Regions from separate parts of the Halocynthiibacter sp. C4 genome, predicted to be linked through region 2. Evidence: riboswitches for the same ligand, from Rfam matches in the RefSeq annotation. Region 2 holds a riboswitch; the other holds the start of a gene.

Region 1 (16,275 bases), on a different contig from region 2:
GCAGCGCGACCGGAGTGTTTGCCCATCACGATGTTGGTTTCAGTGAGGCCCACGTCTTCGGGGCGCATGATCTCGAATGTCTCAGAGTTCTTGAGCATCCCGTCTTGGTGGATGCCGCTCTCGTGTGCAAAGGCGTTCTTGCCAACGATGGCTTTGTTGTACTGCACAGCAAACCCAGAAACGGAGGCAACGCGGCGGCTGATCTGCATGATCTTCTTGGCGTCGATCCCTGTTTGGTAGGGCATGATGTCGTTGCGGACCTTGAGCGCCATCACCACCTCTTCGAGAGCGGTGTTGCCGGCGCGCTCGCCAAGGCCGTTGATCGTGCATTCGATCTGGCGGGCACCAGCTTCAACCGCGGCGAGGGAGTTGGCTGTCGCCATGCCGAGGTCGTTGTGACAGTGCGTCGCAAAGATGATCTCGTCAGCACCCGGCACATTCTCGATCAAGCGCCGGATGATGTCCGCACTCTCGCGCGGGGCGGTATAGCCCACAGTGTCAGGGATGTTGATTGTCGTCGCGCCTGCTTTGATCGCGATCTCTACCACACGGAAGAGATAGTCTTCTTCGGTGCGGGTCGCGTCCATCGGGGACCATTGCACGTTGTCACAGAGGTTGCGCGCGTGGGTCACGGTTTCGTGGATGCGCTCTGCCATCTGGTCTTTGTTGAGTTTCGGGATGTCACGGTGAAGTGGCGATGTTCCGATAAATGTGTGGATGCGTGGGCGCGCGGCGTGTTTGACGGCCTCCCAACAGCGATCGATGTCTTTGAAGTTCGCACGGGCAAGGCCGCAAATCTGGGCACTCTTTGCGCGGCGCGCAATCTCGCTTACCGCCGCGAAATCACCTTCTGATGCAATCGGGAAACCGGCCTCGATAATATCAACTCCCATATCGTCGAGCATCTCGGCAATTTCGAGTTTCTCGTCATGGGTCATTGTTGCGCCGGGGCTTTGTTCGCCGTCGCGCAATGTGGTGTCAAAAATCAAGACGTGATCTTGTTTGGCTGTATCGGTCATTTTGAAATCTTTCGTATGTCTTAGCTGTGCTGGTTACGGGCGGTTTGTTGCCCTCTCTTGGCGCGGTGTCCTCCCCTGAGCGCTCGCGCCAGAAATGGCACGCTCAGAGGCAGCTAAGTAGCAGCAGTGCGCATAGGCCAGCGCCACAACCGGAAACCGGCGCGGTTGCAATAAGAGACATATGTGCGTTTGCGTTCATGGGCGCGATCATACGCAGCCCGCCTCGAAAGAAAAGAGGATTTTCGCAACAAACCGCGAAAAGGTAGATTTTCAGTATCTAGCCGTCGTTTGCCGGGGCTTCAGGTGTTGCGGAGTCTTCGGTTTCTGGCGCTGTGTCTGCCTCGTTGGCTTCGGTGCTGTCTTCGGTGCCATCGGTTAATGCACCGTTGCGCCAGATTCCCTCTTTTTCCTCGCCACTGGCAAAGGCCATCGTGCCCTTACCTGCACGTTTGCCTTGTTTGAACTCGCCAGTGTATACATCCCCATTGGCATAAGTGGCGACGCCTTCGCCGTCGATCTGGCCATCTTTCCATTGCCCGAAATATTTGAACCCGTCCGGCATCGTGATTTCGCCGATGCCTTCGCGCTTGTTGTTAACGAACGCGCCTTCATAGATCGAACCATCCGCGTATTTCGTGGTGCCTTCGCCATGACGTTGGCCATTTTCCCATGCCCCCGCGTATTCATAACCGCTTGGATAGGTGATCTTGCCGATTCCATGGTATTGGGCGTTTTTGAACCCGCCTTCATAAACCATACCGCTGGATTGAGTTGCGCGGCCTTCGCCTTCGATGACGCCCGCTTTCCAGCCGCCCTCATAGGTTCCACCGTCGGCATATGTGATTTTTCCGGTTCCATCGGGCAAACCAGCCGCGAAAGTGCCGGTATAGACCGCACCATCAGGGTAAGTGATCTCGCCTTCGCCTTCGATTTTGCCGTTTACCCAGTTGCCGACGTATTTATACCCGTCCGCCCCGTTGAATGTGCCTTGGCCGTGGCGTTCATCGTTGGTGAACTGGCCTTCATAAACATCGCCGTTGGCATAGGTGACTTTGCCCGTGCCCGCGCGTTTGCCATTCTCGAATTGGCCAGTGTAGACATCGCCATTTGATTGGGTCAGCACGCCTTCGCCGTGAAATTGTTCGTTGAGCCATCCGCCCACATAAGACAGCCCGTCTTCCATCACGAGTTTGCCGGAGCCGCTGCGGGTGCCGTTTACAACGTCGCCCTTATAGGTTGCGCCGCCGGGAAATGTGATTTCGGCCTGACCTTCTTTGACACCGTCAACCCACTCGCCAGCATAGATATAGCCGTTGGGGCTTTCGAGCGTCCCAACGCCGTGGTGCAGACCGCCTTTGAAACCACCCTGATAGGTCGTACCGTTTGCATAGGTCACGATGCCATTGCCGGTTATCTCGCCATCAAGCCAGTCGCCCTCATAGACACCGCCATCGGCAAAAGTCATTTTGCCAAACCCATGCGGCTCGCCTTGGTCGAACTGTCCTTCATAGACAGCGCCGCCTGGGAACTCGGCTTTGCCACGCCCTTTTATCTGCCCCTCGACCCATTCGCCCTCATAGCGATAGCCGTTAGGCAGCGTATAGGTGCCGCGCCCGTGTTGTTTGCCGTCTTGAAACGTGCCTTCATAGACGCCGCCGTTGTCGTATTCTTTGGTAAGAGTGTCCTGCGCGAATGCCATGGACCCGAGCAAAATGAGTGCGCTTGTGCCGAAACCGAGGGCAAGCGTCTTTGCCGTGGTTTGTGTTTCGGCCTTGAGTAGTATCGCTTTTGGCACCGTAACCCCCGAGAATCCAACGAAATGCTATGGCAGCTTATGGGACAGAATTTGGGGTGACAACGCTTTTGCGTTCACAAGCAGTTAATGAGCGTCTAATTACCTGTGCCCCCTTTCCCTTGGGCAGGGGCTTGGGTAGATAACTCCGGTAAACGTATCGAGAAGACAGGACAGCTCGTGACATTTCGATTAACTCTGGCGCAGCTTAACCCCACGGTTGGGGATATCGACGGAAATATCGCCAAAGCGCGCGCCGCTTGGGAAGAGGCTCGCGCCGCCAAAGCTGATATGCTGGCCCTGCCGGAAATGTTCTCTGTTGGCTATCAAACGCAGGATCTTGTGCGCAAACCCGCGTTTTTTCGCGATGCGATGGCGGCCATCGAAGGTTTGGCCAAAGACTGTGCGGATGGGCCGGTCATCGGGATTGGCGGGCCGTACTTCGATGGCGAGAAGCTGTTTAACGCCTATTATATTCTTTCGGGTGGTGTGATCGCTCATAGGGCGCTCAAAACCAAACTGCCGAATGAAACCGTGTTTGACGAAAAGCGGCTGTTTGCAGCCGGAGAGGTTGGCGCGCCCTATCAAGTAGGGCCGCTCAAGATCGGCAGCCCGATTTGCGAAGATTCATGGCACGAAGGCGTTGCCGAAAGCTTGGGGGCGCAGGGCGCGGAAATCCTGCTGGTGCCGAACGGATCCCCTTATTACCGCGATAAATTCCCAACGCGCCTTGAACGGATGCGCGCTCGGGTGAACAACACGGGTTTGCCGCTTGTCTACCTGAATATGGTTGGCGGACAGGACGATCAGGTTTTTGACGGTTCAAGCTTCACCCTTAGGGCGGATGGTGCGCTTGTAGATCGGATGGGCGTATTCGCCGAAGAGCTGCGCCACCTCGATTTTGAAAAGGATGAAAACGGTTGGAGCGTTGTGAACGGCGAAGTCGCGCCGCGCCCTGATGCTTGGGAGCAGGACTATCACGTGATGGTGCATTCGCTGCGCGATTATATGGCCAAGACGGGGTTCAAAAAGGTGCTGCTTGGCCTGTCCGGCGGGATCGACTCTGCAATTGTAGCTACGATCGCCGTGGACGCGCTGGGCGCGGAGAACGTGCGCTGTGTTATGTTGCCCAGTGAATACACGTCGCAAGGGTCGCTTGATGATGCGGAGGCCGTGGCGAAAAATCTCGGCTGTCACTATGATTATGTGCCAATTGCCGAGGGGCGCGCCGCGATTACAAATACGCTCGCGCCGTTCTTTGAGGGGATGGAACCGGGGCTGACCGAGGAAAACATCCAATCGCGACTACGTGGGCTTCTTCTCATGGCGATGAGCAACAAGTTCGGCGAGATGCTCCTGACGACGGGCAACAAAAGCGAAGTCGCTGTGGGCTATGCCACGATCTATGGCGATATGGCGGGCGGATATAACCCGATCAAAGACCTCTATAAAACCCGTGTGTTTGAGCAGTGTCGCTGGCGCAACGCCAATCACCGTGTCTGGATGAAAGGGCCAGAGGGCGAGGTTATCCCTGTCTCTATCATTGATAAGCCACCAAGCGCCGAACTTCGACCAGATCAGAAAGACGAAGACAGCCTACCGCCCTATGAGGTTCTGGATGCAATCTTGCACGGGCTGGTGGATGAGGACTTGTCAGTGGCTGATCTGGTTGCGCAAGGGTTTGAGCGCGAAACCGTGAAGCGGGTGGAACATCTGATCTATATCTCAGAGTACAAGCGCTTTCAGTCCGCACCCGGTGCGCGTTTGACCAAAGGCGCGTTCTGGCTTGATCGTCGCTACCCGATTGTGAACCGTTGGCGCGACGGCTCCTAAGCCAGAAAAGCCTTGCCACAGCGGTTCGGTTTGCGAAAACTGAGCGCAAGGAGGTGCGTCATGGCCAACAAGACCCAACCCACCGAACAGGACGTTCACGCCTATCTTGCCGCAATTGAACACGAGGGCAAACGCGCGGATGCGCTCAGGCTGAATGATATATTCAAGCGCGTCACTGGATATAATCCGGTGATGTGGGGCGAGGCGATTGTTGGCTATGGGCAATACCACTATCGCTATGAAAGTGGGCGAGAAGGGGACTTCTTGGCAACGGGCTTTGCCCCACGCAAGGCAAATTTCTCTGTCTATATCATGCCCGGTTATGGCGACTTTGGCGATATTCTTGCGCGGCTTGGCAAGCATAAACTCGGCAAGGCGTGTCTCTATTTCAATAAGCTGTCGGATATCGATACGGATGTGCTTGAGGAGTTGATCGGTGCGGGTCTGCGCGATCTTGAGGGTCACTGGCCCGTTAAGCCGACATAAACGCGGGAAATCCTGCGGGTTACTTGCCTGCCGTCGCAGGGCAGCGTAAGAGGGGCCAAACCATCCAAGAGGCCCTGCCATGACAACCACCCGCTTTGCCCCAAGCCCGACAGGCTATATCCATATCGGGAACCTTCGGACCGCGCTTTTCAACTATTTGATCGCGCGCGCTCAAGGTGGCGAGTTTATCCTGCGGATTGACGATACCGATCCGGAGCGGAGCAAGGAAGAATATGTCGAGGCCATCAAAGAAGACCTCACATGGCTTGGCCTAACGTGGGATCGGATCGAGCGCCAGTCAACACGGCTTGAACGCTACGAAGAAGCGGCAGAGCAGCTGCGCAAGGATGGGCGGTTTTACGAGTGTTTTGAAACACCTGTGGAGCTTGATCTCAAGCGTAAGAAACAACTTAACATGGGCAAGCCGCCGGTTTACGACCGTTCGGCGCTGAAGCTGTCCGACGCCGAAAAAGACGCTTTGCGCGCGGAGCGTGGCGGCCATTGGCGGTTCAAGCTCGATCAGGAACGGATTGAGTGGCATGACGGCATTCTTGGCGATCTGTCGATTGATGCGGCCAGCGTGTCTGATCCTGTTCTCATCCGCGGCGATGGGCAGTTCCTTTATACGCTCGCGTCGGTTTGTGACGATATCGATTTTGGTGTGACCGATGTTGTGCGCGGCAGCGACCACGTAACCAACACCGCCACACAAATCCAGATCATCGAAGCACTTGGCGGCAAGGTTCCAAACTTCGCGCACCATTCGCTTTTGACGGGCCCGCAGGGTGAGGCGCTGTCAAAACGGCTCGGCACATTGGCGCTTCGCGATCTGCGCGCTCAAGGGATTGCCCCAATGGCGATCTTGAGCTTGATGGCGCGGCTTGGCTCTAGCGACCCTGTCGAACTGCGCACAGAAATGGATGACCTGATCAAAGGTTTTGACCTGAGCAAATTCGGGTCTGCGCCAACCAAATTCGACGTTGAAGACCTTAAACCTCTGACCGCGCGCGTTCTGGCCGAGCAGCCCTTTGCCGATGTCGCCGACCAAATCGCGGCACTTGGCGTTCCGGACGATCAGGCAGAAGCGTTTTGGGAAGCCACGCGCCAGAACATCTCGACCATGGCTGATCTTGAAGGCTGGTGGACCCTGTTCCGCGATGGTGCGGACCCTGTAATTGATGCGGATGACGCGGAATTCGTGAAGGAAGCGCTCGCGCTTCTGCCGGATGGTCCGTATGACGCGACAAGCTGGAAAGAGTGGACCACCGCCGTTAAATCAGCGACAGGCCGCAAAGGGCGGGGGCTTTTCATGCCGCTGCGCAAGGCTTTGACTGGAATGGAGCACGGACCAGATATGAGCGCGGTGCTGCCGCTGCTTCAGGTGATCCGCGCCAAAGGCTAGATCGCGCGACCGTTTTTGCGGTTCCCATTCGGGTTTTCGTCGCTATAGTCAGCCTTCCTGCACATGTGCCCGCGCGTATTTCTGCGCGGCGATCAGGGAGGTTGCATGTCAAATTCCGAACCCGCCAAACCCGCGAACGCGCAGGCTAAGTTCTTAACTGGCAATCTATTTCGGCATGTCACTGTCATGTCGCTCACCGCGTCTATTGGATTGATGGCGGTGTTCATTGTTGATTTCGTCGACATGATATTCATCTCGATGCTGGGCAAAGCCGAGCTTGCCGCTGCTGTGGGATACGCGGGCGCGATCCTGTTTTTCACCAGTTCTTTCGGCATTGGCATGTCCATCGCCGCGGGAGCGTTGGTCGCGCGGGCCTTGGGGCAGGGCGACGAGGATATGGCGCGCCGCCGCGCAACAACTTCGCTGTTTTATGGGGTTTTGTTCGGAAGTGTCTTTGCCGCGACGGTCTGGATATTCGTGCCGACGCTCGCGGGGTGGATGGGGGCAAAAGGCGATGTTTTGCCGCTCACGGTATCCTACCTGCGTATTATCGTGCCAAGCCTGCCGTTGCTGCTTGTTGGCATGGTTGGCGGTGCGATTTTGCGGGCGCATGGAGATGCCAAACGTGCAATGTTCGCGACCATTCTTGGCGGCGTTGTTAACGCAGTGCTCGATCCCATCCTGATCTTCGGGCTTGATCTGGAACTGACGGGCGCAGCGCTTGCTTCGGTGGCGGCGCGTATTGCGATTGCCAGTTATGCGCTGATCCCGATTTATAAACACTATGGCGGCCTGCAAAAGCCAACTTCAGAGGAGTTCGCGCTTGATTTCCGGGCAATCTATACGCTTGCCGTTCCTGCTGTTCTTACGCAGCTTTCAACCCCCATCGGGCAGGCCTATGTGACACGCGCGATGGCCGAATATGGAGAGGATGCCGTCGCCGGAATGGCGGTGGTGTCGCGGATGGTACCGATTGCTTTCGGTGTGATTTTCGCGCTCTCAGGGGCCATCGGACCGATCATCGGCCAAAACTATGGCGCGCAATTGCATGACCGCGTGCAGCGTGCCTTCAAAGATGGGTTGCTGTTTATTGCGGGCTACGTGCTGATTGTGGCGCTGATCCTCTTTGCGCTGCGCGGCCCTGTGCTTGCTCTATTCCGTGCGGATGGGGTGACGGCGGATATCATCTTGCTGTTCTGTGGCCCGCTGGCGCTCTTGTGGTTCTTCAACGGGGTGATTTTTGTGGCGAACGCATCGTTTAACAACCTTGGCCATCCGTTCTATTCCACCATGGTAAACTGGGGCCGGAACACACTTGGGACGATCCCGTTCGTGATTTTCGGCAGTATGTTATACGGGGCCGAAGGGGTGCTTATTGGGCAAGCGATTGGCGGCGTCGTCTTTGCGGCGATTGCACTTGTGTTGGTGGCGCGGATCATGCGCGACATCCGCGCCGAAAAACCGGTGGCTCCAGAGGCGTTTCGGAGCCAGAGCCGCTGGATGTCTCTGTTTAGTTTTCGGCGTTGACCTTGGCTACATAAGCATCAACCAATGCGGTTTCTGAGGGGCTCAACTCTTGGGCGCGCGGGTACTTGGGCGCGAGGCGGTCGTTTAGAATGGGAATGTCCCAGCCATCTGTTGTGGCAAAGAAATCTGCAACGCCCTCTTCGCCGAATTCACGCAAATACCCCTGAACCACAACGTCGAGATAACTGAGCAGAATGCCTGGCCCTTCGTCTGCATCAAACGGCTCCTGTTCGGGAACGGCATAGATTGCGATTTCGGGTTTGAACTCAAGCGGGTGGCGCACAGCGTCGGTGACGTGGCGGTTGTATCCGCTTTCGCGCTCATCAAGGGCCGCCCAATCCGCGCCGGGAACTTCGGCGATTAATCCGTCAATGCTGCTCTCGTCACATCGGATCGCTGTCAAAAGCGAGACGGGGTGATGCGGTGTGAAGCGCCACGTGCGCCGCCAGCCGGTGACATGGGCGCGATGGGCGTTGGTGTAGGTGTGGGTCGATTGGTTCACGAGCGAACCATAGCCAAAGAAGAAAGGGTTTTTCATGTAACCGGATTTAACCTGTATACCGGCGAATACAACCCCTTGCCCAAAAGCGCACAGGTGGGTACATAATGCGACATCCAAGTGGGAGAATCTGCGGGGCGAACGCCCTTCAGTGCCGAAGGAGCAACCGCCCCGGTAAACTCTCAGGCTTCAGGACCGCTCGGATACCAAAACTCTGGAGAGTGGCCATTGGCCCGCCGAAGGGATAACGATCTCAGGCGCCGCAAGGCAGAGACAGAGGGGGCATCAGGAGAGCGCGCATGGGGCGGGCTTGTTTTGGTGCCGCGCTGAATATCCAGTGTTGTACCGGTGATGAGGAGAAGGCAAATGGCCAACCCACACCTCGACGCGGATCTGGCGCAGACCGTATTCCATGACCTACACGTAGAATTGGGTGCCAAAATGGTGCCATTCGCGGGCTATTCCATGCCCGTGCAATATCCGCTCGGCGTTATGAAAGAGCATTTGCACACACGCACCGGCGCGGGGCTCTTTGATGTGAGCCATATGGGGCAAGTGATCCTGCGCGGTAATAATCCTGCGGCGGCGCTTGAGCGTCTGGTGCCGGTTTCGATCGTTCCTCTCAAAGAGGGGCGTCAGCGCTATGCTCTTTTCACCAACGAAGACGGTGGCATTCTCGACGACCTGATGGTGGCCAACCGTGGCGACCACCTGTTCCTCGTGGTCAACGCGGCCTGTAAAGAGGCCGATGTCGCGCATATGAAGGCGAACCTTGCTGATTGTGAGGTTGAGGTTGTCGAAGATCGCGCATTGCTTGCGTTGCAAGGTCCGAAAGCCGAAGCAGCGCTTGCTGCGCTTGCTCCATCTGCGGCCGATATGGTGTTCATGGATGTTGCTGTTGTGGAATCGGATTTCGGCGAGCTTTGGATTTCGCGCTCTGGATACACTGGCGAAGACGGCTACGAGATTTCAGTGTCCAACGACAGCGCGGTTGAATTTGCCCGTGCGCTTCTGGCCCAAGATGGTGTGGAGCCAATCGGCTTAGGTGCGCGAGATAGTCTCCGCCTTGAAGCGGGGCTGTGCCTTTATGGTAATGACATTGACGAAACAACAACGCCGGTCGAGGCCGCGCTTGAATGGGCGATGCAAAAGGTCCGCCGCACAGGCGGCGAACGTGAAGGCGGCTTTCCCGGGGCTGAACGAATTCTCGCAGAGCTTGAAAAAGGGGCAACCCGCCGCCGCGTAGGCATTCTGCCTGAAGGGCGCGCACCAATGCGTGCCGGAACCCAGCTTTTTGCCAGTGCCGACGCCACAGAGCCGATGGGGCGGGTGACATCGGGCGCATTTGGCCCCAGTATCGAACGGCCTATGTCGATGGGATATGTTGCTATCGACCACGCGGAAACCGGCACCATTATCTATGCCGAAGTGCGTGGCAAGCGGCTCCCCGCAACCGTGGCAGATATGCCTTTCCGGCCATCAACCTATAAACGTTAAACAGGAGACTCCCCATGAAATACACCGAAGAACACGAGTGGCTGCGCGTCGAGGACGACGTTGTTGTTGTTGGCATTACCGAGCACGCCGCCGAGCAGCTTGGCGATGTTGTCTTTGTTGAGCTGCCAGACGTTGGCACAACAGTCTCCAAGGACGACGAAGTTGTGGTGATCGAGAGTGTGAAAGCCGCTTCCGATATCCTCGCGCCAATCGACGGCGAGATTGTCGAAGTGAACGAAGCAATTGTCGACGAGCCAGGCAAGGTAAATGACGATCCAGAGAACGACGCTTGGTTCTTTAAGATCAAAGTCGAAGACCTCGGCCCAATGGACGACATGATGGACGAAGCCGCTTATAAAGCCTTCATCGGGTAAGGACACAAAATGCCCTATCAGACCACTGGTTATAACACCTATGATTTCGCAAACCGCCGCCATATCGGCCCGTCGCCAGATGAAATGGCCGAGATGCTCAAAGCAATCGGCTACGCGTCGCTCGATGAGCTGATTGACGACACAGTTCCGGGCAGTATCCGTCAGGCCGAAGCCCTGCCTTGGGCGCCAATGACGGAGCATGCGCTTTTGGAAAAAATGCGCAAGGTGGCCAAGAAAAACAAGGTGATGACCAGCCTGATCGGGCAGGGGTACTATGGCTGTGTGACCCCGCCGGCAATCCAGCGAAATATTCTGGAAAATCCAGCGTGGTATACGGCCTATACGCCCTACCAACCCGAAATCGCGCAGGGGCGTCTTGAGGCGCTGCTGAACTTCCAGACTATGGTAAGCGACCTGACCGGCCTTCCTGTTGCCAACGCATCTCTGCTGGATGAGGCAACCGCTTGTGCCGAGGCAATGGCAATGGCGCTACGTGGGTCGAAATCCAAGGCAAAGGCGTTCTTTATCGACGAGAATTGCCACCCGCAGAATATCGCGGTTATGCAAACGCGGGCGGCACCATTAGGTATCGAAGTCATCGTTGGCAATCCCGATGATCTCGTTGCCGAAGACGTATTCGGCGCGATCTTCCAATATCCTGGAACCTACGGCGAAATCCGCGATTTTGCGGCTGAGGTGGAGGCGCTTCATACCGCCAAAGCCAGCGCGATTATGGCGACTGATCTACTCGCCCTGACAATGCTCAAAGAACCGGGTGCGATTGGTGTTGATATTGCCGTTGGCTCTGCGCAACGCTTCGGTGTTCCGCTTGGTTTCGGTGGCCCGCACGCTGCGTTTATGGCCTGTGCTGACAACTATAAGCGCACTATGCCTGGTCGGATTGTCGGTGTGTCTGTGGATGCGCAGGGCGGCAAGGCCTATCGCCTGTCGCTGCAAACGCGCGAGCAGCACATCCGTCGCGAAAAAGCCACCTCCAACGTTTGTACCGCGCAAGCGCTGTTGGCCGTGATGGCGAGCTTCTTTGCTGTGTTCCATGGGCCGAAGGGTCTGAAATCCATCGCGGAAATGGTGCATTTCAACACGGTCGCGCTGGCAAACGGGCTGCGTGATGGTGGCTTTGAGGTCGAGACAGAGGCGTTCTTTGACACGATCACAGTCGAAGTTGGCGCGTTCCAGAAAGCGATCCTTAAAAACGCCGAAGCCGAGGGCATCAACCTGCGCGCTGTTGGTGACACCCGCGTTGGCATTTCGGTTGACGAGACGGTCGATGCGGCCTTGATCGAAGCGGTTTGGCGCGCCTTTGGTGTGAATAAATCCGCGCATGAATGGCTTGCGGATACCCCCGAAAGCCTTGAGCAAAGCTTCCCAGCTTCCTTCCTGCGTGAGAGCGATTACCTCACGCACCCGATCTTTCACATGAACCGCGCCGAAGCCGAGATGATGCGCTATATGCGCCGCTTGGCAGACCGCGATTTGGCGCTGGATCGGGCGATGATCCCTCTTGGCTCATGCACAATGAAGCTCAACGCAGCCGTTGAAATGATGCCGATTACATGGCCCGAATTCAACACAGTGCACCCCTTCGCGCCCAAAGATCAGACCGCTGGATATGCAGAGATGATCGAAGACCTTTCCGCGCGCCTCTGCGAGATTACGGGCTATGACGCAATGTCGATGCAGCCCAACTCCGGTGCGCAGGGTGAATATGCGGGGCTTTTGACGATTGCCGCTTATCATCGCTCTCGTGGCGAGGGCCACCGCGACGTCTGCCTCATTCCGGTTTCGGCTCACGGCACAAACCCAGCCTCGGCACAGATGTGCGGCATGAAGGTTGTTGTGGTGAAATCTGCAGAGAATGGTGACATCGACGTGGAAGATTTCCGCGCCAAGGCCGAAGCTGCGGGCGAAAACCTCGCGGCCTGCATGATCACTTATCCGTCGACCCACGGCGTGTTTGAGAAAACCGTCAAGGAAGTCTGCGAGATCACCCATGATTTCGGTGGGCAGGTTTATATCGACGGGGCGAACCTCAACGCGATGGTTGGGCTTTCTCAGCCGGGCAAACTGGGCGGCGATGTGAGCCACCTGAACCTGCACAAAACCTTCTGCATCCCCCATGGCGGCGGCGGTCCGGGCATGGGGCCAATCGGTGTGCGCGCGCACCTTGCGCCGTTTCTACCTGGGCACCCCGAGACTGGCGGAGAAGAGGGGCCGGTTTCTGCGGCACCTTATGGTAGCGCGTCGATCTTGCCGATCAGTTGGGCTTACTGCCTGATGATGGGCGGCGAAGGGATTACGCAGGCAACCAAGGTTGCGATCCTAAACGCAAACTACATCAAAGCGCGGCTCTCTGGTGCGTATGACGTGCTGTTCACTGGTAAAGGCGGCAATGTTGCGCATGAGTGCATCCTTGATACACGCCCATTTGCCGAAAGTGCGCATGTAACCGTAGATGATATCGCCAAGCGTCTGATGGACAGCGGCTTCCACGCGCCGACCATGAGCTGGCCGGTTGCCGGCACCCTGATGATCGAGCCGACGGAGTCTGAAACCAAGGCCGAGCTTGATCGTTTCATCGACGCGATGTTGTCGATCCGCTCCGAAATTGCAGCGATTGAAAGCGGCGAAATGGACGCGGAGAACAATCCGCTGAAACATGCGCCGCATACGGTTGCGTCGCTTGTTGGTGAATGGGATCGCCCCTATAGCCGCGAGCAGGGATGCTTCCCTCCTGGCTCCTTCAAGGTTGATAAGTACTGGCCGCCCGTTGGCCGTGTAGACAACGTCTTTGGCGACAGAAACCTTGTCTGCACTTGCCCGCCACTTGAGGAATACCTCGACGCGGCAGAGTAATTACCCGCTCGGGAACACACCCGCGACGGTTTCAAAACGGATATTGGCGGCGGAACATTCTGCCGCCAATTCTTTGCAGAACGTAGAGGCTTCGGTGTCTGCGTTGGTCAGCCAGACAACGCGCTTCCCGGCCTGTGCGGAGTCAAAAAGCTGTTGAAAAACCTCATTACTTTCAATGGTTTCAACGCGTTCGGCGTCCCTGCGGGCAAGCTCAAGAACGGTCATGTCTTTTAGGGGGGCGAAATAGATCGCGTCGGCTTCCTGCATCCGCTTTACCGCACGCAAAGTCATCATATCACGGGTGTCTGCGCCTGTTGAAACAACGCAAACACCCGGCAAGTCTTCGGTTGGTGCGCCGCCGTTTGCGATAGCCTCCTTGATCGCAAGGGCTGCGGGGCGCTCGCGCCCCGAGGTGAAATCTGCGCGAGGGCTTGCGGAAAACACCCATCGCCACAGATCGCGTCGCTTGATTGGGCCAAGGTTTTGTTCCGCGCTATTGCGAAGCCGCCCAGCAAGGGCCGCAAGCCCGCCGAGGTTTGGCTCTAGAATTTCTTCCATCCGCGTTTTGATCTGGCGGGCCAGAACCGGCGCCGTTCCTTCGGTGCCGATGGCTACTACAACGGGGTCACGGTCCACGATCGAGGGGGTGAAAGCATCGCACAGGTCGGGCTGATCCACCACGTTCACGGTGGCGCCAACGGATTTGGCAACGCCATGAATATTGGCGTCGGTTTCTTCGTCTCCTGTCGCGACAAACACAAGCGCGGACCCTGCGAAGATCTCGGGTGTGATTTCGCCTGTTATGCGCTCTGCGCGGCCTTCGTCGATGATGTCGGCAAGCTCGGCGTCGATCTCGCCCGTATGAACGATCACGATCTGGGCCTCTGTCTTAAGGGCAAGGCGGCATTTCTGTGCGGCCTGCTCGCCACCGCCGACAATCACAATGCGGCGGCCGGTCATTTTGAGGAACATCGGGAAGGTTTTCACGGGGTGTCCTTTATGTGGTGCTGTGTCGTGCGGCCCAAAGTGCGCGCGCCTGTTCGTCGGCGGCTTCTATGCTGTCGGCCTGCCTTGTGGTCAAGAGCGCAAGCCCTGCTGTGCCTATCACAACGGCTTCTGCAAACTCGTCCGAATGCGTTCCATTCCAGAGGTTTGCAAGGTCTTCGGGTTGGGATTCTTTCGTAGCGAGGCGGCGCGTTTCATCAAGAAGCGCGGGCGCGGTGCCTGTCCAAGGGCTTGTGTCGCGTAGGCCAAATCCGGCGATGTCTTTGGAGGGATGGCGCTCAAACTCGCCGCCGCCGCCTTTGATAACCGTCAGCCGCGCAAGTCCGAGAAGCGCGCCGGCGTCGGCCTGTAGCTCGCGATAAGACGGATGAAATACGCCCTGAACCGAAGCGGGCGCGAGCGAGGGGTTAAAGACCCGCAACGTGGTATTCACCGCCGAGCGTAGACCCAGCACATCGCGCAATTTTAGAATGCGGAAGGCATCTGGCGCGATTTCCTCAAGCGGGACATAGGCGATACCGCCGTTCTCGAGCGCTTTTGTTGCGGCCTCGGCTGTTTTTGCAACGGGGATTTCAACTGCTGTAAGCTGATCGCGAACCGAGGCAACAGGATTTTGGTGCGAGTTCCAACCGTGTAGCAAAACAGGTGTCCCGCTTGCGGCAATGAGCTTGGCTGACAGCAGGTAAAACGGAAGCCCGCGCGTACGCCCTGCGGCATAGGTGGGCCAATCAAGCCCAGCGGGGACATTCGTCCAACCCGCATCGACATGTGCACGAAGCGCTCGCACAAAACCTGCGATTTCAGGGGCAATCTCGCCACGGAACCGCATAAGCATCAAGAGCGCGCCAACCGCCTCTGGTGCTGCATCGCCTTGCAAAATGAGGGTGAACGCCTCAAATGCTTCTTCTTCGGTAAGTGATCTTGAACGCCCCGGTCCCCGCCCAAGAATTCGGACATAGGGAGCAAGTTTGTTCATTCGGCAGCCACTTTCATTGAAGGTATATCTTTCAGTAATGCCTGAAGTTCCGGCTTGCAAGAGCCGCAGTTGGTTCCCGCGCCTGTGCATTCGCCAAGAGCTTCGACCGTGCGCGCCCCATCGGAAATCGCCGCTTTGAGGGTGTTGATACCGACGTTCATGCAGGAACAGACCGTGGCGCCGGGGTCTGGTTGATCAGCCCCAGGGACTCCGGCAAGCACGTGCGCCGATGCCTCACTCCCAATCAGGTCACATACATAGCCACGCGCAACGGCAACTGGTGTGCGGGCGGCGAAATAGACACCGCGAAGGCGGCTATCCTCAAAGATCGCAACGCGGGCAATCCCGTTTTGTGCGTCCTCCAGCATCACGGCTTCACCGCCATCAAGGCCAAGTGTTTCGCGTGCTTCTTTTCCCCAATCCTTCGGCGCGCGCTGTCCTGAAATTTCGGCTTTCCATCCCGTTGTGGTTTTGGATTTTGCTACATAGCGGCGGGCGCTTTCAATCTGCTGATCGCTTGCGGCGAAGGCATAGAACGCGGCCTCGAATGGTGCGACGGTTACGTTTGCCCCTTTGAGTGCGGGTTGGCCTGACACGGGATCGGTCACGGGTGCAACAGCGTGGTTCACGCGGCCAGAGGCAGCAAATTGCGCGGTCCAATGCATTGGAACAAATATGGTGCCAGCCTGTACTTTGCTGGTAATCATAGCCCGCACAACAGCGCTACCATGTTCGCCCGAGATACGCAGCAGGGTCGCGTCTTTGATACCAAGGCGCAGCGCGTCAGTTGGGTTGATTTCGGCGAAAGGTTCGGCGAGGTGCTGGTTTAGGCGCGGCGCGCGCGCCGTGCGGGTCATCGTGTGCCACTGATCGCGGATACGACCTGTGTTGAGGCGGAAAGTTTCGCCGTTTTCAGCATGTTTCGGCGGTTTTACGGGAAGCATTTTCGCCTTGCTGTCCGCATGGAAAAAGCCGCCATCTGCGAAGAAGC
Region 2 (16,275 bases):
AAGCACCATAAACCGCCCCGAGAATGGCCAGACAGAAGAGTGCAAAGCTGCGACTGTCGTTCAGATCGACGCCAAACAAGCTCAAGTCCAGCCGGGATATGCCGCCCAACCCATCGTCGCCGCCAAAGATCGGCGCCTCGAATACGTAGGAATAGGCCATTTGCCCGAAAGCAAGTGTCGCCATGATGAAATAGATACCATGGCTGCGCGAACCGATGGCGCCGATGACCCAGGCAGCCGCACCAGTCAGCGCAATACTACCCGCCATAGCGACGGGCGGCGCGATCCCTGCCTTGGTCGACAGGATTGCGTAGGAATAGGCCCCGACCCCCATCAGCGCGCCGTGGCAAAGCGAGACCATGCCACCGAAGCCCGCAACGATGTCGAGCGCCAGAACCAACATGGCGAGGATCAGGATTTCGGTCAGAATCTCCAGACCGAAATATTCGGCTGTAAAGCCCTGGAAGAGGGCACCGGCTGCGAGCAGGACCAGAGCGGTGTAACGAAGAGTGTTGTGGCGAAACATCGTCTTATCCTTTCGCTGGAAAGAGGCCTTCTGGCTTGATCACAAGGACCGCAGCCAATAGCGCGTAGATGAGAACAGAGGCCAGTTGCGGGGCCAGAACCGCACCGAAAGTCTGCACAAAGCCGTAGATCAGTGATCCCGCGATGGCGCCCTTGAGGGAGCCGAGACCACCGATCACGATCACGATTAACGTCGGGATCAGGATCTGCAGACCCATGTCGGGCGTAACACTGAGAAGCGGTGCCGCGACGGCCCCGGCCAGGCCTGCAAGGGCACAGCCCACACAGAAGACGATGAAAAACAGCCGTTCCACATTGATGCCCAGACAGGCTGCCATGGCATCGTTATCGACACCGGCTCGGATCATCGCGCCAATCTGGGTTCGGCTGAGCACGAAGGCCAGTGCGCCGAAGATGGCGAGACCCAGAACGATGATGAATAACCGGTAGGTCGGATACTCGACGCCAAGGAAGGTCAGACGTCCGTCCAGAAGGCTTGGTACGTCGATGGCGAGAGCCAGATCACCCCAGAAGATGCGTGTTAGATCGAGCAGGACAAAGATCAGCCCGAAGGTGACAAGAACCTGTGCCATGGGCCCCGATTTCCGCATGCGCTTGATGAGGCCGGAATAGAGGAGGATCCCCACCCCGGCGACCGCCACGGGCGCCAGAAAGAACCCCATCCAGTAGCCGCCCACGGCAGCCAGCGAGGCAGCGAAATACGCGCCAAGAGCATAAAGCGAGCCGTGCGCGAGGTTCACGAAGTGCATCAACCCGAAAATGACCGTCAGGCCGATGGAAAGAAGAAACAGAAGCATGGACAATTGCAGGGCGTTAAGCGCCTGAAGCGTCCAGAATCCAAGATCATGTGCCATGAGCTAAGTCCTCCCCGGACGTTATGTCCCGACCGCAGGCGAGCGGCCGGGACAGTTTTGTCAGTTGGAGACGGGTGCCATCTCGCAGCCATTGGTCGCGTCGGCTTCCGCGGGAAGCTGAGCCAGGACCTTCTGCGTCAGCCCACCTTCACCAGAGACGGTTTCGTAGACATAGACGGGCTGAATGATGTTGTTGGTTGCGGGGTCGATGGAGAGCTGACCGCGCGGTCCCTCAAAGCTGACCTGGCGCAGGGCAGTCGCCAAAGATGCACGGTCGTTTGCGCCGGTTTTTGTCGCCTCAATCAACGCGCGAGCAGCATCATAACCTTGAACAGCAAATTCCGATGGAGCGCGGCCGGTTTCCTCGGTGAACGCAGCCACGAAAGCAGCGTTCGCCTCGCTGTCGATGGTCGGCGCGTAGTGAAGCGCCGTAATGACGCCTTCGGCGGCCTCGCCCTGCGCGTTCACGTAAAGCGGCGAGGTCAGGAAGCCCGAGCCATAAAGGGGAAGGTCTGCCTTCAGGCCAAAGCTGTCATATTGCTTGACGAAGGAAATCGCCTCGCCGCCTGCATAGAAAACGTAGACCGCATCAGCACCGCTGGCCTTGGCCTGGGCGAGATAGGGACCGAAGTCTTGCGTCTTTTGGAACGGCGTGAATTCCTGCCCGACGATCTCGCCGCCTGCGGCGGTGAAGGTCTCGGTGAAGGCGTCGATCATCTGGCGACCGGCAGCATAGTCAGGCGCAAGCGTGAACACCTTTTTCACACCCTGCTCGGCCATCCAGGTGCCCATCGGACGGTTGATCTGGCCATTGGAAAACGACATCCGCGTGATGAAAGGCGAGCAGGAGGCACCGGTGGCCTCGTCATTGCCGGCATTGGCCACGATCAGCGGCACACCTGCGCCATGCACCATGTCGCGCACCGCACCCAGAACACCGGAACTGACGATCCCGACCATCACATCGACCTGGTCCTGCAGGATCAGTTTCTTGGCCTTTCCAAGCGCGACAGGCGGCTTTACCTCGGTGTCTTCACGGGCGATCTCGAAGGTGACACCGGCCTCGGAACCGAACTGTTGCAGACCGAGGTTGAATCCGGTCTCGATTTCATTGCCGAGCGACGCGTAGACGCCCGAGAAAGGGAGCAGAAGCCCCACCTTGATGTCTTCTTCGGCAACAGCAGGCACAGCGAAGCTGGTGGCGAGCCCGAGGGCCGCCAGGATAGTGCGTTTCATTTTGGATCTCCTCCAGTTGGTTAACGACCCCTCCTCAGGGCCTATCCTAAGTCGCCCCCACCCACCGGAACGGTGACACCGGTGATGTAGGAGGCCTCGTCCGACGCCAGGAACAGGATGGGACCTGCCTGCTCGTCGAGCGTTCCGTATCGTTTCATGAACGAGGACTGGATCGTCTGGTCGACGATGGTCTGGTACCAGTCCTCGCGTTGTTCTTCTTCAGCGTTGGGGTTGCGCGGCACGACCCGTGGCGGTGCTTCGGTTCCGCCCGGAGCGGTTGCAACCACTCGAATGCCGCATTCGGCGACTTCCCAAGCCAGGCTTGCAGTGAGTGCGTTCACGCCGCCCTTCGCTGCTGCGTAGGGCACGCGGTTTAGTCCGCGGGTCGCAATGGACGAAACATTAACGATTGTACCAGAGCCTTGCGGCAGCATCCGCTCAATGGCGGCGCGGCAGCAGTAGAGCGTCGGGAATAGCGAACGACGCACTTCTGCGTCGATTTGCTTGGGCTCGTAATGCTCAAAGGGTTTGGCCCAGATCGTACCACCGACGTTGTTGATCAGGATGTCGATACGGCCCCAAAGGTCACAGGCCTTTTGCATCGCCTTTTCGCAGCCGCTCCAGGTCTCGAGGTTGACCGAGATCGCCTCGACCTCTCCCCCATTTTCGCGGATCGCCGCGACGACGTCTTTGCGCGCGGGCGAGCGGTCCACGATCAGAACCCGCGCCCCCTCGCTGGCCGCTCGTTCGGCGACGCGGCGGCCGATACCCTGTGCCGCGCCGGTGACGACCATCACCTTTTCATCGAAACGGCGTGTCATGCCGCTTCGGCCTTCTCTTCGGTGGGGTTGAATTTCTCGTAGTAGAAATTCGCGGGCTCAACGCCCAGTTTCCCGAAATGCGCGCGCACTGCATCGACCATCGGCGGCGGCCCGCACAGGTAGACGTCGCAATCCCCGTCATGCAGGTCATCGCCGCTGAGGTGATCGGTCACGAAACCCTTGCGCTCATGCGCGTCTTCTTCGGCGGCTAGAATGGTGATCACGGTGACGTTGCCGATCTTTTCAGCAAGCGCGTTGACGCGGTCCAGTTCCACGAGGTCAGCGGCGCGGGTCACGGCGTAGTAGAGCGTGATCGGGTGCTCTGCTCCCTGCTCAGCCACCTGTTCCAGCATCGAGAGGAACGGCGCTAGACCGGTGCCACCGGCGAGCCAAACCTGCGTGCGCTCGATTGGCCTCAGGTAAAAGGCACCCATGGGACCGGTTGCAGTCAGAGCGTCGCCGGGTTTCGCCTGCTCGCCAAGATAAGTGCTCATGACACCGCCGGGCAGGTTGCGGATCAGGAAAGTGGCCTCTTGCGCGCCTGGCGCGGAGGAGAAGGAATAGGACCGGTGCTTGTCCGTGCCTGGGACTGTCAGGTTCACATACTGGCCCGGGAGGAAGTTGATCGGCTTGGCCAACTTCACCCGAAGCCCGAAGGACGTCTCGGAAAGTTTGTCAACGCCCTGCACTTCGGCCTCCACGGCCTCGGGCGCGGTCTTGCAGATGGCGGACGAGGCCGGGACGCGCACGACGCAGTCGCTTTCCGGGGTCATCTGGCAGGTGAGCGCATAGCCCTGTTCGGCCTCCTCGTCGCTCATCGACTCGTCCATGTAAAATTCCAGCTCGTACTCGCCCTTCTCGACGAAGCACTTGCAGGTGCCGCAGACGCCATCCCGACAATCCATCGGCAGGTTGATCTTCTGACGAAAGGCCGCATCGGTCACCTTCTCATCGTCATCGCACTGGATGACGCGCGTGACGCCATCTTCGAAATTCAGGGCAACGTTGTAGGTCGTCATGGCATGCTCCTCCCTTGGCCGCGCACCCTGACGTGGATGCGCGGAGGTTTTCAGTCTCCCGGAGAACGGGGATCAGACGTGATAGACGTCGATCACGTGGTGAATGTGATCGTTCTTCAAGACCACCTTCTTGTCGGTGATCAGCGGCTTTGGCCCGCTGGTGTCGATCGTGTAGAACGACGTGCCCCAGTGGGTATCGGTCTCGGCGTAGCGGTAGCTCAGCGTTTGCCAGTTGAAGCGCAGCTTGATTTCGCTGCCTTCACGGCTCAGCACTTCGATGCCCGACAGGTAATGGTTCGTGCGCGGCTCCGGCAGTGAGGTCGCCGACGACCGGTCGGTCTTGATCCGGAATACGCGGTCCTCGATGCCCTGCTTGTTGGGGTAGTACATCAAGGACATCTCGTTCTGCGGATCCTCCGTCAGCGTGTCGAAGTCATCCCACGTGGGCATCCAAAACGGACAGTCCTTGTGGTAGAATGTCAGCCAGGTGTCCCAGTCGCGGTCGTCCAGAGCGCGGGCCTCCGCGAAGAGGAAGGCCTGGATGTCTTCGAAGCTCATCGCTTCGGTTGCAGGGCGTTCAAGAGTTGCAGTTGTCATGTTCTTTCCTCCTCACTCGGCTGCGACACGCGCTGCAGGCGCGGTTTCGCGTTCCTTGGCGATGGCTTCACCCATCCGCTCGGACCAATTGCTGTGTTGAATGACGAAGAGACCTTCGTCTTCGGTGCGGGCACCGGACAGAACCGGGTTGATGCCCAGGGCCTTGGCGTCCTCATCCGGGCCTTCGATCCATTGGGTCGCACCGCGTGTCAGGTCATTCCACTTCGCGTGCGATGCGCCTGCGTAGCCACGCTGCGTGGCCCGGAATTCCTCGGTGTCGTCCGGTGTCGCCATACCCGAAGCGTTGAAGAAGTCCTCGTACTGCCGAATGCGGCGGGTGCGGGCTTCCTGGCTCTCGCCCTTCGGCGCGATGCAGTAGATCGTGACCTCGGTCTTGTCGACCGAGACGGGCCGGAAGACGCGGATCTGGCTGGAGAACTGGTCCATCAGGAAGACGTTGGGATAGAGGCAGAGGTTGCGCAGCACTCCCACCATCCATTCGGCCTTGGTCTTGCCGTAGGTCTCCGTCCATTCCTCCAGACGCGGATAGCCGGGGCGGTTGGTCGGGTCGGCCCATTCGGTCCAGAGCAGGATGTGACCGTTCTCGTAGGCATGAAAGCCGCCGCGCTGCTTCGCCCATTTGGACGCGTCAGTCGCCTTGATGTTGTCTTCCTTGCCGTCGTCGGTACGGTGCGCCGTCGTGGCCACGTAGTTCCAGTGCACGGCCGAGACGTGGTAGCCATCAGCGCCGTTTTCGGCCTGCAGCTTCCAGTTGCCGTCATAGGTGTAGGTCGAGGACCCGCGCAGCACTTCGAGGCCTTCATCGGCCTGATCGACGATCATGTCGATCATCTTGCGCGCTTCGCCAAGGTACTCTTCCAGCGGCTTCACATCCGCATTGAGCGAGCCAAACAGGAACCCGCGATAGTTTTCGAACCGAGCGACCTTGGTCAGGTCATGGCTGCCATCCTGATTAAACTGCTCCGGGTAGCCTGCGCCCTTGGGGTCTTTGACTTTCAGAAGCTTGCCGGTGTTGGAAAAGGTCCAGCCGTGGAACGGGCAGGTGAAGGTCTTCTGGTTGCGACGCTTGAAGCGGCACAGCTGCGCGCCACGATGCGAACAGGCATTGACCAGCGCGTGCAGCTCGCCGTCCTTGTCGCGGGTGATGACGACGGGCGTACGACCCATGGTCAGGGTGAAGTAGTCACCCGGGTTTGGGATCTGGCTTTCATGCGCCATGTAGATCCAGTTGCCTTCAAAGATGTGCTTGATCTCAAGCTCGAACAGCTCTTCGTCGGTGAAGATGTCCCGGCGGCACCGAAAGACGCCGTTTTCCGGGTCGTCCTGGATCGCGCCGTCGAGCCGCGCTTCGAATTCGTCGAGATTGGATTGGGTGAACATTGTTGGTCCTCCTCCTGACTGCCTTGGCGCTTTGGCACGCGCTTTGGCTGGGTTTGATATCCGTGTCGCGGGCCTATTCGCCGGCGACGGCTTTCATGGTCCGACCGCCATCGCGGCGGAAGAAATTGATCTTGTCCTGGTCGAGCGTTGCGCCGATGCCGATGCCTTTGGGGATCTCGACACAGAAATCGCGGTAGATGATCGGCTCGGCCAGAATGTCTTCGGTCAGCAAAAGCGGGCCGAACAGCTCGGTGCCCCATGCCAGATCTTCGACAGTCGAAAACAACTGCAGGGCCGCAGCAGTGCTCAGACCGGTTTCCAGCATCGTACCGCCGTAAAGGCCCAGCCCTGCCGCCTGACCGATGGCGATGACTTCCGATGCGCGCTTGAGCCCGCCCGACTGCCCAATCTTGACCGCAAAAACATCCGCCCCGCGCACTGATGCGACTTCCAAGGCGTCTTCGGGACCATTCAGCGCCTCGTCAGCCATCACGGCGATTTCATAGCCTTTAGCGAGTTCCGCCATGGCGCGGCGATAGCGGGCGGGCACCGGCTGTTCGACCAGCTCGCACCCTGCCTCTTGCAAGCCCTTCAGTCCCCAACGTGCGTCCTGCACGGACCACGCAGTGTTCACATCGACGCGCACGCTGGCAGCGTCACCAAGGGCCTCTTTGATCCGCGCCACATGCGCCACGTCCTCGCGGACAGACCGCTTGCCGATCTTCAACTTGAAGATGTTGTGGCGGCGGGTTTCGATCATCTCCTGGGCTTCGGCGATGTCGGTCTCGGAATTGCCCGAGGCCAGCGTCCAGGCGACCGGTAGACGCTCGTGCACGGCCCCGCCAAAAAGTTGCGACACCGGCACGCCCAAGCGCTTGCCCAGCCCGTCCCAGAGGGCGATCTCGACGGCTGTCTTGGCGATGCGGTTGCCTTTCACCAGCTTGTCGATCAGCTGGATCGCACCATTCACATCGTCGCCGTTTCGACCAATCAGCGCAGGCGCGATATAGGTCTCGATCGCTGACTGGATGCCTTCAGGGCTTTCCGGACCGTAGCTAAGGCCGCCAATCGTCGTGCCCTCGCCGATGCCTTCGGAGCCGTCCGAGAACGTGACCCTGACCAGCACGGCAGTTTGCGTGCGCATCGTGGCCATCGAAAGCACGTGACCACGAATGGTTGGGATGTCGAGGATCAGGGTCTCGATCTGGTCAATCTTGGTCACTGGGGCTCACCACATCTACAGGTTTCCATTGGCTGTAGATTGCCCGCTGGAGGCGGATTCTGTCGATGATTGGGGAGGTCTTGGGTGATACCCTGACGAGACACGACGCGCCCGGCGGAACCTCTCAAACGAAAACAGGCGCCACAAATCGTGACGCCTGCGACGGATCATTTACGTGGATGACTACTGATTAGAAATCGACCTCGACGGCGACGCCACGCTCGACTGCCAGATCGACGACCGCCGCGGCAACAGCAAGGTCCTGCAAACCAACGCCGGTACCGTCGAACAAAGTGATCTGATCGTCCGACGTGCGGCCCGGATGGCTGCCGTTGATCACGGCGCCCAGCTGAGCAATGTCACTTTCCCTGATCAGTCCTTCAGCGATAGCATGCTGCGCTTCGCCGATGCTGATGGATTGCGCGACCTCGTCGGTGAAGACGGAGGCGCGGGCCAGAAGTCCGGCCTCGACCTCTTGTTTGCCCTTCGTATCGGTCCCCATACAGGCAAGGTGCGTACCGGGACTGACGTGATCCGCCACAAGGGACGGCGAGAAGGCCGAAGTGATCGAAATAATGACATCCGCCTCATCCATTCCGGGCAGATCGACAGCCTCGAACGGCACGCCGACCTCTTCGGCGACCTTGGCTAGGTTGGGCAGCATCTCGGGGTGATAATTCCAGCCGATGACCTTCTCGAAGGCGCGCTGTTCCAAAGCGGCGCGGAGTTGGAACGTGGCCTGATGGCCCGCGCCGATCATGCCGATGACCTTTGCGTCCTTGCGTGCCAGGTGCTTGATCGACACCGAGGACGCCGCCGCCGTGCGCAAGGCGGTTAGTAGGTTCCCGCCCACCATGGCAGACGGTTTGCCCGTATCGGGATCGAATAGGAACACTGTCGACTGATGGTTGATCAGCCCGCGCTTTTCCAGATTGTTGGGCCAGTAGCCGCCGGCCTTTAGGCCCAGCGTCAGCCCGGCCCGGTCAAACCCGCCCTTGAACCCATAAAGCGCGTCCTCATGCCCGATTGCTTCGCGCACCACAGGGAAGTTGTAGGCATCTCCCGACGCCATGGCGGCAAAGACCTGCTCTACCGCGTCGAAAGCCGCCTTTTGGGTCATCAAGTCGGCAATTTCTCGTTCGGGGACAATCAGCATGGTCAGGCTCCAAGGAATTTGGCCCCGCCCGGATGAAAGCCGGACAGGGTACGATGTTTCAAGATTGGATCAGTAGGCGCGGCCGCGGGCCGAGACCGGCCAGACGCTTTCGACCTTGCCGTTCCGCACACCGACATACCAGTCATGCACATTTGCGGTCGGGTCGCAGTGGCCGGGCACGAGCTTGAGCTTCTCATTGACCTTCAAGACGCCATTCGGGTCGGCAATCACGCCGTGCTCGTCCGAGCACTTGACGTATTCGACGTCGTCGCGCCCATAAATGAACGGCAGACCGCTGTCGACCGATTGCGCCTTGAGGCCTGCGTCGCAGATCGCCTTGTCGGCCTTGGCGTGGCTCATGACGGAGGTCAGGATGAAGAAGGCGTTTTCCCATTCGCCCGCATCGATGCGCTTGCCCTCGTGATCGAGGATACGGCCATAGTCGGCATCCATGAAGGCATACGACCCGCACTGCAATTCATTGTAGAGACCCGAATTCGACTCGAAGTAGTAGGACCCCGTGCCACCGCCTGATACCAAATCGGTTTCGATCCCTTCGGCTTTCAGCGCGTCGACCGCGTCCTGCACCTGGGCAATCGCTGCGTCGATCTTGGCCTTGCGGTCTTCGAAACTGTCCATGTGCTGCATTGCGCCCTGATACGCCTGAATGCCGCGATAGGTCAGGTTGTCCGCCGCAACGGCCGCCTTGGCGATCTCTACCACCGCCGGTGTTGTGGTCACGCCGCAGCGTCCGGCACCGCAGTCGATTTCCACGAAGACACCCAGTTGGGTGCCTGCCTTAACGGCAGCCGCCGACAGGTCCGCCACGTTGGCGACGTCATCGACACAGACGATCACCTCGCCACCGCTCAGCTTGGGCAGTTGCACCAGTCTCTCGATCTTGCCCGGGTTCCGGACTTGGTTGGACACGAGGATTTCCTTGATACCCGCGCGGGCGAACACCTCGGCCTCGGACACCTTCTGGCAGCAGACGCCAATGGCGCCACCCAGCTCCATCTGCAGCTTCAACACGTCGACGGATTTGTGCATCTTGCCGTGCGCGCGATGCCGCATGCCGTGCGCCTTGGCATAGTCGCCCATCTTCTTGATGTTGCGCTCGAGCGCGTCGAGATCCAGCACCAGAGCAGGCGTTTGGATAAAGTCTGCATCCATGCCCGGCTTGGCGGGAATGTCGAAACCAACCTCGTAGGCGTCCAGGTCAATCATGTCTTTCATGAGAATTCTCCTTTTCAGCCCTGCATCCAGGGCAGTTTGTCCAGATCGACGTTGCCGCCGGTGATGATCACGCCGACGCGCTTACCTTTGAAGGCGTCGGGATTCTTGAGAATGGTGGCGAGCGGCACGGCGCTCGAGGGTTCCATCACGATGCGCAGGTGCTTCCAGATCAGCTTCATCGCATCGACGATTTCCTGTTCCGAGGCGGTGTAGATCTCGGACACGTGGTTCGACACGAAATGCCATGTCAGATCCTTGAGCGGCACAAGCAGACCGTCAGCGATCGTCTTCGGCGCATCATCGGCAATGATGTGACCCGCCTTGAAGCTGCGATAGGCGTCGTCGGCCTGCTCGGGTTCGGCGGCAATCACTTTGGTCTCCGGGGCCAGCGTCGACAGCGTCAGGCAGGTGCCCGAGATCATCCCGCCGCCTCCGATGGGTGCCACCACCATATCCAGCCCGTCGGTCTGCTCCATGAACTCCTTGGAACAGGTGCCCTGCCCCCCGATCACGCGCGGATCGTTGTAAGGATGGACAAAATCGCCGCCCGTCGCGGCCTGCACCTCGGCAAAGGTCGCTTCGCGCGAGGTTGTGGAGGGCTCACATTCGGTGATCACACCGCCATAGCGCCTCACTGTGTCTTTCTTCGCCTGCGGCGCGGTGCGCGGCATGACCACGTTGCAGGGGATGCCACGCAACATGGCGGCGTAGGACAGGCACGAAGCATGGTTGCCGCTCGAATGCGTTGCGACCCCTTTGGCGGCCTGATCCTCATCCAGGCCAAAGACCGCGTTCGTGGCCCCGCGCACCTTGAAGGCTCCCGGTTCCTGAAAGTTTTCGCATTTGAAGAACAGCTCGCAACCCGCCAGTTCGCTCAGATAGTCCGATGTCCGCACCGGCGTGCGCCGAATGTGCGGGGCGATCCGGACATGTGCAGCGAGCATGTCGTCGTAGGTGGGCACGTACATCATACTGTTCCTTGCTCTTGCAGAGGGGCCGTGGCGCCTGAGATCACGGTGCCTGCACTATTGACGGTCCGCGACTCCGCAACCTTCTCGGCCACCATTTCGGCGGTAACGGCAGACAGGGTCCAGCCAAGATGCCCGTGTCCGGTGTTGTAGAACACCCGGTCGCGGACGCCCTGCCCGACCTTCGGCATCATGTTCGGCATCATCGGACGAAGACCCGCCCATGGGATGGCGTGTTCGGTGCTCACACCGGGGAAGAACCGTTCGCACCACTTCACCAACGGGCGTACCCGGTCGTCGCGAATATCGAGGTTATACCCGTTGAACTCCGCCGTGCCGGCGATGCGGAACCGGTCTTTGCCCAGACGACTGGTCACGACCTTGGCCTCGTCATCGAGCAAGCTGATCCAGGGCGCGGACTGCTGGCTTTCCTCGTCATCGAGACGAACGGTGATCGAATAGCCTTTGACCGGATAGACATTCACCCGGTCGCCAAGCTGCGCCGCTAGGCCTCGGCTTTCGACACCCGCACAAACGACGATGGCATCGAAGGTTTCGGTCTGGCTTTCGTTGTTCCGACTCCAGGTCAGGCGCACCTCGTTCTTGTCTGCTTTCAGCGCATCGACATCAGTGCCGAAGCGCAGAACCGCCCCAGCTTTCTCGATGGATTTGGCAAGACCCGTCGTGTAGCGGTGAATGTCGCCGGTGAAATCGCTCTCGGTGTAGTAGCCGCCGTAGAAATCGCCGCTCAGCGCCGGCTCGATCTGGCGGACCTCTTCGGGTGCCACCGCGCGGCGCTCGAGCCCGCCTTCGGCAAGCAGCTCATTGACCTCGGTCGCGTGATCGAACTCTGCCTTGGTCGTATAGATGTGCAGTATGCCACGGTTCTCGCAGTTGAAATCGAACCCATGCCGCTCCGCCTTTTCCCGCAACAGACCCCGCGCGGCAATCGCCATGCGCGTCGTCTCGACGGTGTTCGCCCGGTACTGCGGGATCGACGCCACGAACTCGGCCATCCAACTGTATTTGTGCCAGCTCGGCTTGGGGTTAACGAGAAGCGGCGCGCCCCGCGTCATCATCCATTTCATGCCCTTGAAAACCGTGGACCAACGGTTCCAGGTTTCGGCATTCGATGCGGACAACTGCCCGCCATTGGCGAAAGATGTCTGCATCGCGGCATAACGATTGCGATCGAACAAGGTGACGTCATAGCCCCGGTCCATCAGGCTCGAGGCTGTTGTTACGCCGGTGATCCCGGCGCCGATTACGGCAATTCTGGTCATGGCATCCTCCCGCGACCCAAGGTTTCGTCCTGCCGGATGACAGGTCCAATCCCCTCTGTCGCGGGATGCGGAGGCTCCACAGCGCGCTTCAGATCGCCGCGCTAATCACAGTCCTTTTGCCTGAGAGGTTCCGGGGGGTTGCTCCTTCGGCGCCGAGTGATCGGCCTCTCCTGTGACAGCTTGGTAGGCTGTATATGCTCTAAACAGATATTAGTTTCACGTCAAGACTATTTTAGACTGCATCTTTTTGTGGTTCTTTGGCGAGAGCATCTCGGTAGTCTTCCGAGGTCACCCAAGCCCCAAGGCGGGCGAGGATTTCGTTGAACGCCCGCATCTCCTGTGACGAGAGCGGGTCCGTCAGGATCACCTCCAGACGATCAGACAAACGGCGTGCCACTTGGCGAACGTCCTTGCCCTTTGGCGTCGTGGAGAGCAGGAACACCCGCGCGTCTTCGGTCGAGTTTTCTCGCTCGATCAAACCTGCACCGATCAAGTTCTGGATGATTCTCGACGTCAAACTTCGGTCGAAACCTGTTATTTTCGCGATTTCTGCGAAAGTCGTGCCCGGCCGATCATCGATCAAACGTAACACCCGCAAATCGCGGATCCGGCATCCCGTCTCTCGCAGGAAAATCTCGTCATTGGCCTGGATCGCTTCCTGGGCGACGATGTTCAATCTGTACGTCAGGCGCTCATTCTTGAATGTCTTGTCGGTCTGCACGATCCGCTTCTCCTGTCGTCGATACCAAAAAGGTATCACGTCTTACCCTGATTTCTACACGAAATAGTCTTAACAAGAAACTATCTTGCCGGACAAGTATCTCCGTGCAATATTCTCACGTTGAGATGAATTGGAGCCCGCGAAGATGTTTCCCACCTGGTACGAGACTCACCGCAATACGTCACAAGAATGGCTGCAGACCCTGCATCGCCACCCGGAAATCGGCTTCGAAGAGGTGCGGACGGCGGCCTTTGTCGCGGAGCGGTTGACCGACCTCGGTTACACTGTAGTGACTGGCATCGGCGGCACGGGCGTCGTCGGGACCTTGCATGGTCAAGATGCGTCACCTGAAGCGCCCGGACGTTGTATCGCCTTTCGGGCAGAACTTGATGGCCTACCGATGCAGGAGAAAGCCTCGGTCGGCTACGCGTCCGAAATTCCCACCCGATTTCACGGCTGCGGGCATGACGGACACATGGTCACCGCACTGACCGCCGCCGCCTATCTCGCGGCGCATCGGGATTTCGACGGTACAATTCGCTTCATCTTCCAGCCTGCAGAAGAACTCCTCACCGGTGCACGCGCAATGATCGCAGACGACCTCTTCGAGCGGTTCCCCTGCGATGAGATCTACGCCTTGCACAACTCACCTGACCTGCCCGCTGGTCAGGTCGGCGTGCCGACGACAGCGGCTCTGTCTTCTGCGGACAACATCGATATCACGATCCGAGCGCAAGGTGCGCATGGGTCGATGCCGCATACTGGGCAGGATGCCATTGCAGCGGCCGCCCATCTGATCTCATCCGTTCAGCAGGCCGCCACGCGCAGCTTTGACGCACGCCACACAGGCGTGATTTCCATTGGCCTGATCCAAGGCGGCACGGCCCGCAATATCCTGCCCGATACAGTCCGGATCGAAGGGACAATGCGCACGACGGCGACCGAGGTGCGCGATACGCTGGCCGATTTGCTGCAGGACGCCGTGCGCGCGGCCGAGCTGCTCTTTGGCGTGCTCATCGAGATCGATGTCACCAGCATGGTGCCCGTTACGCTGAATAATCCCACCTGCGTCGCCGCGGCCGTGGCTGCGGCAACGCGGGTCGCTGGGTCAGAGCGCGTCACCGAGAACGCTCGCAGCCTCATGGCGTCCGAGGACTTCTCCGAGCTCTCAGCCATTGTCCCAGGCGCATATTTCTTCATCGGACAAGGCGGTCACGCGCCTCACCACCCGGAATTCGTCTTCGACAAGGATATCATTCCTGTCGGAGCCGCCATCTTTGCCGACCTGGCAAAGCACCGCACGAGCGCAACGCTCAACTCTCACCAACTGACCTGAACCAGATATCATCCAAGGGAGGATCCAGATGATCACCTTCACCAAATCCATGTTCAAAGGCGCTGTCGCCGCAACCGCAATGATGGCGGGGACGATGGCGAGTTCCGAGACGCTCACGATGTCGTCCTGGGTGCCGCCGACCCACTTCGTGCACACCGACTTCCTCGTGCCCTTCACGGAGAAGGTCGCTGAAGTCACGGAAGGGCGCGTCAACGTCGTGATCCTGCCCGCACCGCTGGCCAGCCCGCCCCAGCATTGGGAATTGGCACGCAACGGCGTGGCCGACATCACCTGGGGCAACTTCACCTATGAGCCCGAGCGCTTCGTTTCGATGTGGTTTGCCGAGTTCCCGAATGCCGGAACCAATGCCGAAGCTCAAAGCCGGGCACTGTGGCAGACCTATGAGGCTTACCTCGCCGACAACGCGGCTTTCGACGGTGTGAAAATGCTTGCTGTCGGCATGTTCGGCGGCGGCCAGCTGCACCACGGCTCCAAAACCGTGACCTCGCCCGAGGATGTGGCCAACGTCAAGTTCCGCATGGGCGGACCGATCCAGGAAAAACTGTTGACCTCGCTGGGCGCGGTTCCGGTGGCCGCACCGGCCACCAAGGCCTACGAGATGTTGGAAAGCGGTGTCATCGACGGGTCGCTTCACACCATGGAATCCGTGGTCAACTTCCGCCTCGAAGACAGCCTCGAGCACCACACCATCTTCCCGAAGGGCTTCTACGACGCGACCTTCTTCGTCATCATGAACGGTGCCAAGTGGGATGGGTTGGCTGACGAAGACAAGGCTGCCATCGAAGGGATCATCGGTGAAGCGCTCTCCGCCGCATGGGGCAAGAACTTCGACCTTCAAAACCCTGCCGCCACCGAAAAGCTGGGCGCGGCCGGTCATGAGATCGTGGAAGCCTCTCACGAACTGATCGCAGCGGTGGATACCATCTACGACACGATGGTTGCCGATTGGGTGGAGGCCGCCAAGGCCGCTGGCGTTGCCGACCCGCAGGCCATGCTGTCCTTCTACAACGACACGTATGAGACGCTTGCAACCGAATCCGCATCATCTGCATCGAACTAAAACGCGTAACGGGGACCGGTTTTCTGGTCCCCGCTTCTTTGGGAGGAGACAGGATCATGCTGTCCATGGCATGGAAAATCCGCCGGGGAGTTGAAACAGTCATGGCACTGTTCCTTCTGGCAATGGTCGCACTGACCTTCGCAGACGTGATCGGGCGCCGGCTTGTCGGCAAACCAATCTACGGAGCAAATGACATCACAGAGCATCTGATGGCACTGGTTGTTTTTGCCGGCCTTCCTCTGGTGACCGCGGCTGGGGCGCACCTGACAATCGACTTGCTCGACAAGTTTGTGAACAAGCCCTGGATGGCGTGGTGGCGCGTCCTGATCAGCGTTCTGGTGACCACAGTGCTGGCTCTTATCGCCTGGCTCTTCATCAAGCACGGCTTGAACGCGTCGCGCATCTCGGAAGTCAGCCAAGCTCTCCGTGTCCCACGCGGCCCGCTCTATTTTTACATGGCCGCAAGCTGCGCCCTCTCGGCGCTGGCCGCCATGGCCATCGCCGTCACCGGTCCGATGGTCGATCCCGAAGATACCCACGAGGAGGAAGCGCTATGATCGTCGGCTCCATTGCTATGCTCGCGGCTATTCTGCTGGCCTTTCTGCGGGTGCCTCTCGCCTTCTCTCTGCTCGCCGTCTCCGTGGCCGGGATCGGGTTCGCCATCAACTGGAACATCGCGCTGCAACTCCTGCCGCTGACGATTTCCGACGCGGTCCTGTCCTACGATCTGGCCGTTGTGCCGATGTTCATCCTGATGGGAAACGTGATTTCCAAGACAGGTATCGCCCACGATCTGTT

What was found. A riboswitch is a leader RNA that binds a small molecule or an ion and turns the genes downstream of it on or off. The one in region 2 is predicted to bind glycine.
Region 1: linked by a shared signal. The riboswitch ahead of gcvT (glycine cleavage system aminomethyltransferase GcvT) and the one ahead of OU789_RS14780 (D-amino acid dehydrogenase) in region 2 are both predicted to bind glycine.

Annotation. Positions count from the first base shown of each region.
Region 1 covers NZ_JAPEIE010000002.1:806,797-823,071, reverse strand. The annotation lists gene OU789_RS11225 (2-isopropylmalate synthase) at 1-1,019, opposite strand, end outside; gene OU789_RS11220 (MORN repeat-containing protein) at 1,297-2,718, opposite strand; gene OU789_RS11215 (NAD+ synthase) at 2,992-4,644, shown strand; gene OU789_RS11210 (DUF1801 domain-containing protein) at 4,705-5,130, shown strand; gene gltX (glutamate--tRNA ligase) at 5,210-6,532, shown strand; gene OU789_RS11200 (MATE family efflux transporter) at 6,638-8,059, shown strand; gene OU789_RS11195 (gamma-glutamylcyclotransferase family protein) at 8,043-8,597, opposite strand; glycine riboswitch at 8,670-8,766, shown strand; gene gcvT (glycine cleavage system aminomethyltransferase GcvT) at 8,925-10,055, shown strand; gene gcvH (glycine cleavage system protein GcvH) at 10,070-10,429, shown strand; gene gcvP (aminomethyl-transferring glycine dehydrogenase) at 10,439-13,303, shown strand; gene OU789_RS11175 (NAD(P)-dependent oxidoreductase) at 13,304-14,290, opposite strand; gene OU789_RS11170 (glycosyl transferase family protein) at 14,301-15,284, opposite strand; gene OU789_RS11165 (nitrate reductase) at 15,281-16,275, opposite strand, start outside.
Region 2 covers NZ_JAPEIE010000004.1:37,667-53,941, forward strand. The annotation lists gene OU789_RS14725 (branched-chain amino acid ABC transporter permease) at 1-526, opposite strand, end outside; gene OU789_RS14730 (branched-chain amino acid ABC transporter permease) at 531-1,400, opposite strand; gene OU789_RS14735 (ABC transporter substrate-binding protein) at 1,461-2,636, opposite strand; gene benD (benzoate diol dehydrogenase BenD) at 2,678-3,457, opposite strand; gene benC (benzoate 1,2-dioxygenase electron transfer component BenC) at 3,454-4,476, opposite strand; gene benB (benzoate 1,2-dioxygenase small subunit) at 4,549-5,073, opposite strand; gene benA (benzoate 1,2-dioxygenase large subunit) at 5,086-6,474, opposite strand; gene OU789_RS14760 (muconate cycloisomerase family protein) at 6,548-7,696, opposite strand; gene bhcD (iminosuccinate reductase BhcD) at 7,887-8,852, opposite strand; gene bhcC (3-hydroxy-D-aspartate aldolase BhcC) at 8,922-10,088, opposite strand; gene bhcB (beta-hydroxyaspartate dehydratase BhcB) at 10,103-11,056, opposite strand; gene OU789_RS14780 (D-amino acid dehydrogenase) at 11,056-12,339, opposite strand; glycine riboswitch at 12,438-12,522, opposite strand; gene OU789_RS14785 (MarR family winged helix-turn-helix transcriptional regulator) at 12,572-13,060, opposite strand; gene OU789_RS14790 (M20 metallopeptidase family protein) at 13,206-14,396, shown strand; gene OU789_RS14795 (TRAP transporter substrate-binding protein) at 14,425-15,477, shown strand; gene OU789_RS14800 (TRAP transporter small permease) at 15,534-16,034, shown strand; gene OU789_RS14805 (TRAP transporter large permease) at 16,031-16,275, shown strand, end outside.